DNA from 2 places in the Bacillus sp. JZ34 genome. Region 1 is predicted to be linked to the other one. Evidence: a T-box and tRNA genes for the amino acid it is inferred to sense, from the RefSeq annotation. Region 1 holds a T-box; the other holds one or more tRNA genes.
The links. A T-box is a leader RNA that pairs with one kind of tRNA and senses whether it is charged. The one in region 1 lies ahead of M1D90_RS06840 (valine--tRNA ligase), so its partner is inferred to be a tRNA-Val.

Region 1 (3,407 bases):
GCCGGGCATACCATTGAAATCCCGGAATATTCGTTTCATGAGCAGACGGAGCCTGAAGAAGAAAGAGATGAGATGCCGGCAGCAGACGACCAGGAAGTGTCAGCGAAGGAGAATGACAATGCTCTCTATTTGACAAAGCTGTTTACAAAACAGGGAGAGGAGGAGTTTACTCGAATGAGGATGTGCATCGTTCAGCAAAACGATACCATTGATCTTTTGTGCGAGCGCTATGATATTAATGTCCAGCAGCTCATCCGGATGAATTCCCTTTCCCTTGACGAGGAATTAAAAGAGGGACAGATCCTTTATATACCGGATTATCAAAACAGCCATGCCTAATGCATTGATAAAAATGTGGTGAAGCCGATGGAAGGCATCCAGTCTGTTTTAAATGAGTACGGTCTTACGCCTGAATATATGGAATCGGTCAGTCCAAAGGTATGGAAAGTGTATACGGATCACGGTGTATTCGCCCTGAAAAAATTGGCGGCTTCAAGAAACGCCCGCTTCACAGAACAGATGATCTTGCTGGAGGAAAAAGGCTACAGGCAGTTTGTTCCCGTCTATCGAAATCGCACGGGCGAATTTTTAACGCAAGCCGGAGAAGATGTCTGTTATCTCATGCCTTGGCTTACCCTTGAAAGAGAGGAAGAGCGTGACCAAAAACACGAATATATGTTTAAAGAAATCGCTCTTCTTCACCAGCGAACGGAAAAAGAGCTCGGTGTGAGGCGGGAAGAAATACTCGGGCACTATGAACGGACAAAACGGAAATGGGAACAGCAAAAACAGAAATATGAAGAATTCATCTCAAGAGCAGAAAACGAATGGTATATGTCCCCGTTCCAGCTTCAGGCAGCCATGTATTTCAAAGAGACGATATCAGCTGCAGACTTTGCGCTTGCCCGCCTTGAAGAGTGGTATGAGACCATGAAAGACAAAGAGTCTTCGAGAATGGTTTTAAACCACGGGCAGCTGTCCGTCCGGCATTTTCTCTATAACGATACCGGAACGGGTTACTTTACGAACTTTGAGAAAGCGGGACACGGGCCCCCAGCGAACGATCTCATCGTATTTTTTACAAGAATGTTTAAGACGAATCCCGTGATGTGCACGGAATGTGTAAACTGGTTTTATACGTATCACAATGTCTATCCTTTGCGGGAGGAAGAAATCAGCTTATTCCTCAGCTATATGGCTTACCCCGGGCCTGTATTCGGTGTGCTGAACCGCTACGACCTTGAGAAGGGGCCCGGAGAAAAAGAAGCCTGTACAACGCTTTTGAAGGCGTACTGGCAAATGAAAAACGCCGAACCGCTTGTGATGAGCATTCACGAGACGGAAGAAAACAGAAAACTGCAGGAAGAAACAGAGTCCCCATCATCATGATGCGGACTTTTTTCGTGCTTATATCCAGTCAAGGTGAAAGGCGCACGCAAGGAATATGAGAATGCCCAAAAGGAGGACATCAAATGTGGTCGGAAAGATGATCGTGCGTATGCCCTGGAAGATCGTGATCGGGAGGACGACTTGAACAGCAACAAGCCTGACTTGCTTCAGCCACGGCTGGAATGAATGTGTGTTGAATTTTTTTCGCATCTTATGCCTCCTCTCTTATCGTTACAGCATCATATGAGGAAAAGGAGCTTGTGTGCATGGCCCAGTATCGTATAAAACAAGAGAAAAACGGAAAAGATGATTGACGAAAATGAAAAAGATTTAGTAATATAAGAAAAAGAAAAAGTACGTGCTGAAAAGTCAATGATCACCCGCTTTGAATGGGAAGAGTACAAAAACAGACGCTTGCAGAGAGGGAAGCCGGTTCGCTGAAAGGCTCCCAGTCAGTCTTTTTTGGAAGGTCGCCCAGGAGCGCAATTTCTCGAACAAAAAGTAGAGAAATTCGGGAAAGTCCCGTTATCCCATTTAAGTGCGTGAATGCGTTTTTTTCGCATTCATGAAAAAAGGTGGTACCGCGAGAGAGTTCTCTTCGTCCTTTTAACAGGATCGAGAGGGCTCTTTTTTATTGTTCAGCCGTTTAATACTGTTGGAGGTTTGAAAATGGATAATCAAGAACTGACGATGCCGACAAAATACGATCCGTCTGCAGTTGAAAAAGACAGATACGACTATTGGGTGAACGGCAAATTTTTTGAAGCGAAAAACGACCCTGAAAAAGAACCGTACACCGTTGTCATTCCCCCGCCGAATGTGACGGGTAAGCTGCACTTGGGGCATGCTTGGGATTCCACCTTGCAGGATATCGTGACAAGAATGAAACGGATGCAGGGCTATGACGTGCTCTGGCTGCCGGGTATGGATCACGCCGGTATTGCAACTCAGGCAAAAGTAGAAGCGAAGCTTCGCGAAGAAGGAAAAACGCGCTATGATCTCGGCCGCGAAAAATTCCTTGAAGAAACATGGAAATGGAAAGAGGAATATGCCGATTTTATTCGCGGCCAATGGGCGAAAATCGGCCTTGGCCTTGACTATTCAAGGGAGCGTTTCACCCTTGATGAAGGGCTTTCTAAAGCGGTTCGCGAAGTATTTGTGAAGCTATATGAAAAAGGGCTGATTTACCGCGGAGAATATATCATTAACTGGGACCCGGCCACTAAAACGGCTCTGTCTGACATCGAAGTCATCTATAAAGACGTACAAGGCGCGTTCTATCATATGCGCTATCCGTTGAAAGACGGTTCAGGCTCGATTGAAATTGCGACGACCCGTCCGGAAACGATGCTCGGCGATACAGCGGTTGCGGTACATCCGGAAGACGAGCGGTACAAACACCTAATCGGAAAAACGGTTATTCTGCCGATCACAGGAAGGGAAATTCCGATTGTCGGAGACGACTACGTCGATATGGAATTCGGCTCAGGTGCCGTCAAAATTACACCTGCCCATGATCCGAACGACTTTGAAATCGGAAACCGCCACAACCTTGAACGCATTCTCGTTATGAATGAAGACGGCACAATGAATGACAAGGCGCTTCAATATAAAGGCATGGACCGTTTTGAATGCCGCAAGCAGATCGTGAAAGATCTTCAGGAAGAGGGCGTGCTGTTCAAGATTGAAGAACATACGCATTCGGTCGGCCACAGCGAACGCAGCGGAGCAGTCGTTGAGCCGTATTTGTCAACGCAGTGGTTCGTGCAAATGCAGCCGCTTGCCGATGCCGCCATCGAATTGCAAAAAAGCGAAGGAAAAGTCAACTTCGTCCCTGACCGTTTTGAAAAAACGTATCTGCACTGGATGGAAAATATCCGCGACTGGTGCATTTCCCGCCAGCTTTGGTGGGGCCACCGTATTCCTGCGTGGTACCATAAAGAAACGGGGGAAATCTATGTGGGCGCTGAAGCTCCTGAAGATGCCGAAAACTGGGAGCAGGACAAAGACGTTCTTGA
Region 2 (3,407 bases), 1.6 Mb from region 1:
ATCATGTTTAAAATCATTTTATGAGCGGTTGCTGCTTTCATTCTCGTCGATCCGGCAATAACTTCAGGGCCGACGACCACTTCTATGCTGTGATCTGACACCTGGCTGATCGCCGAGTTTTCGTTGCATGTCAGTGAGACGGTCTTGGCGCCACTTTCCCTGGCATACTTCAAAGCGCCGAGAACGTATGGAGTCCGACCACTGGCGGCGATTCCGATTACGGTATCATTGTTTGAGAGGTTAACGGCTGATAAATCCCGTCTGCCGAATGCCTCGTGATCTTCAGCGCCTTCGACGGCTTTGTACAGAGCTTTTTCTCCTCCTGCAATGATGCCAATGACCGACTCGGGAGATATGCTGAACGTCGGCGGGCATTCAGCTGCATCGAGTACGCCGAGTCTCCCGCTTGTACCGGCACCGATGTAGATGATCCGTCCCCCTTTCTTTAACGACCCGACGGCGAAGTCAACGGCGGTCTTAACTTCTGGTAAGACTTCTTGTACAGCTTCGGCTACAGTTTTGTCTTCATCATTGATGATTTTCAAAATATCAATCGTCTTTGCCTGGTGAATGCGCCTGGATCTTTCATTCCGGCGTTCGGTCGTTAATGAACCTAAATGGCTGTTTTCCATCGACAACTCCTCCTGATAATGAAGTGCATATATTTCTTAATTTTCAGTATATTAAGAGTGGAATATTATTTCAATAACAAAAGGTAAATATTAAAATTTTATTTCAATGAAGTTCTAAACAACGGATTGCCGACATAAAATAAAGCGCAGATGAACTGCGCTTATGTTCAGGTATTACAGCTCGTCTATTTGGTGTTCGGAAATCACGCGGAAGCCTTCTTTTTTCAGAAGCGCCGCCGTAACGCCGTTGCCGGCTATTTTTTGGCTTGAGAAACTTCCATCGTATATATGGCTGCTGCCGCAAGACGGGCTGTTTTCCTTCAACACGATCGTATCAGCCTTGATTTGCCTTGCCATCTCCAATGTTAGATAAGCTCCTTTTATATACAGGTCTGTTACGTCTTTTCCCGATTGTGTGTTGATCACCGCCCTGCCGTCTAAAACGTCTTCTCCCGACCCGCCTATAATTTCGGCCGGTTCCCTTGGCGTTTGAAATCCGCCGAGCAGCTCGGGACAAGCAATCACCGCTTTTTTTTCTTCAACAAGCTTATTGATTTTCCCCACATAGCTGTGCGATCCGTTATAGCGGCATTCCACCCCGGCCAGACATGAACTTACCAGTATCATTTTTCGCGTCCCCTCTCTTGCACATCAGATAGCCCTATTTTAAACAAAATTTCTGCGTTTTTCTCAATGTTTATGAATAAAAAATTTGAAAATAAAAATTTTAATTTACCCCTTTACAAATGGGGAGGAACCTGTATATAATAACTTTTGTCAGCTTTACGAGAGCTGCTTGAAACACGATGATGGCCCGTTGGTCAAGTGGTTAAGACACCGCCCTTTCACGGCGGTAACACGGGTTCGAATCCCGTACGGGTCACCATTCTTTTTTGGACAGCACGCTGCGAATGCCGGAATTTTTAAAAGGAAGGCATGCTAAGGTCGCAACGTCCTGTTGCAACGCATGCACTTGTACGTCCTGTACTGCGGAGGATTAGCTCAGCTGGGAGAGCATCTGCCTTACAAGCAGAGGGTCGGCGGTTCGATCCCGTCATCCTCCACCATTTTTTCGGATCGGTTTTTGTCACAACCGCGCCGGTAACTGCATAAGATACCGTATCATGCCGGTCTAGCTCAATTGGTAGAGCAACTGACTTGTAATCAGTAGGTTGGGGGTTCAAGTCCTCTGGCCGGCACTGTTTTTGGAGGGGTAGCGAAGTGGCTAAACGCGGCGGACTGTAAATCCGCTCCCTCAGGGTTCGGCGGTTCGAATCCGTCCCCCTCCACCATTATTGGGCTATAGCCAAGCGGTAAGGCAACGGACTTTGACTCCGTCATGCGCTGGTTCGAATCCAGCTAGCCCAGTTTTTGGACATCCTGTTAGGATGTCCTTTTTATTTTGTCTTTTTTGTATAACTATTCAAAAAAATGTCTTGTTGAGTCAATTCCGAATTGGAAGGTACAATGAAGGTCTGAAAGGGGGATATCATATGTTAAAACAGCAGATTTCAATGATCGGCGTACCGATGGATCTCGGTCAGCTGAGGCGGGGAGTCGATATGGGACCGAGCGCGATTCGCTGTGCCGGTGTTAATGAACGGTTGGAAAGCCTTTGTCAGGATATTGAAGACCTCGGCGATATGACAATCGGGCAAAGAGAGGATGAGAAAGAAGGCGGGGAGCCGGCATCTGAAGAGCTGAGAAACTTGAAAGCGATTACAAAAGCGAGTGCAAAACTTGCTGAGACCGTTGATAAGATCGTGGCTTCAGGTGCTTTTCCGCTCGTGCTGGGAGGTGACCACAGTATAGCGATCGGAACGCTGGCCGGACTTGTGAAGCATTATCAAAACCTGGGTGTGATCTGGTATGATGCCCATGCTGATTTAAATACGAAAGAAACGTCTCCTTCAGGCAATATTCACGGCATGCCGCTCGCCATCAGCCTGGGGATCGGCCATGAAGGGCTGACAGGCATCTATGGAAAAGAAACGAAAATTAAAGCGGAGAACATCGTCATCATCGGTGCGAGGTCACTTGATGACGGGGAAAAAGAATTGATTCGCGACAAAGGGATCAAAGTGTATACAATGCATGAAATCGACCGCCTCGGTATGACGAGGGTGATGGAAGAAACGATAGACTATTTGCGCGGCAGAACGGACGGTGTCCATCTGTCGCTCGATTTAGACGCGCTTGATCCGAACGATGCCCCGGGTGTCGGAACCCCGGTAGCGGGAGGCATCAGCTACAGGGAAAGCCACCTGGCGATGGAAATGCTGGAAGAATCGAAGCTGATTACGTCCGCTGAGTTTGTCGAAGTCAACCCGATATTGGATGAGAAAAACAGGACGGCTGAAGCGGCAGTCGCCTTAATGGGGTCGCTGTTTGGCGAAAAGCTGCTTTAGATGCGGTTGAAGAGCGGCCTTAGGCTGCTTTTTTTTATAAAAAAGTCTCAACTTCATAATATTTAGATTGTATAATAATTTTAAGCTAATATTAAGCGCATGATCCCTGTCAAAGCATCTACACCCTGCCAAAAATTTGATAAACTATTTTTATGAATTTAATGAAACCTTATAAAAATCAATTCGTATACATAAAGACCGGTGAAGGCAGAGGTTAGATAAATATGGAAACAATGATTAAAAAAAGAATCAAACAGGTGAAAAAAGGCGATCGTAATGCATTTGCAGACATCGTGGATATTTACAAAGACAAAATTTATCAGCTTTGCTACCGTATGCTCGGCAATGCGCATGAGGCGGAAGATAT

Region 2: it encodes a tRNA-Val, which carries the amino acid that the T-box ahead of M1D90_RS06840 (valine--tRNA ligase) is inferred to sense. The anticodon was not compared.

The regions. Positions count from the first base shown of each region.
Region 1 covers NZ_CP096403.1:1,357,239-1,360,645, forward strand. The annotation lists gene M1D90_RS06825 (LysM peptidoglycan-binding domain-containing protein) at 1-339, shown strand, start outside; gene ysxE (spore coat protein YsxE) at 367-1,389, shown strand; gene M1D90_RS06835 (hypothetical protein) at 1,408-1,599, opposite strand; T-box leader at 1,766-1,998, shown strand; gene M1D90_RS06840 (valine--tRNA ligase) at 2,059-3,407, shown strand, end outside.
Region 2 covers NZ_CP096403.1:4,190,965-4,194,371, reverse strand. The annotation lists gene murQ (N-acetylmuramic acid 6-phosphate etherase) at 1-632, opposite strand, end outside; gene M1D90_RS21205 (DUF523 domain-containing protein) at 807-1,259, opposite strand; tRNA gene M1D90_RS21200 (tRNA-Glu) at 1,444-1,518, shown strand; tRNA gene M1D90_RS21195 (tRNA-Val) at 1,624-1,699, shown strand; tRNA gene M1D90_RS21190 (tRNA-Thr) at 1,759-1,831, shown strand; tRNA gene M1D90_RS21185 (tRNA-Tyr) at 1,840-1,924, shown strand; tRNA gene M1D90_RS21180 (tRNA-Gln) at 1,929-2,000, shown strand; gene rocF (arginase) at 2,126-3,040, shown strand; gene sigW (RNA polymerase sigma factor SigW) at 3,265-3,407, shown strand, end outside.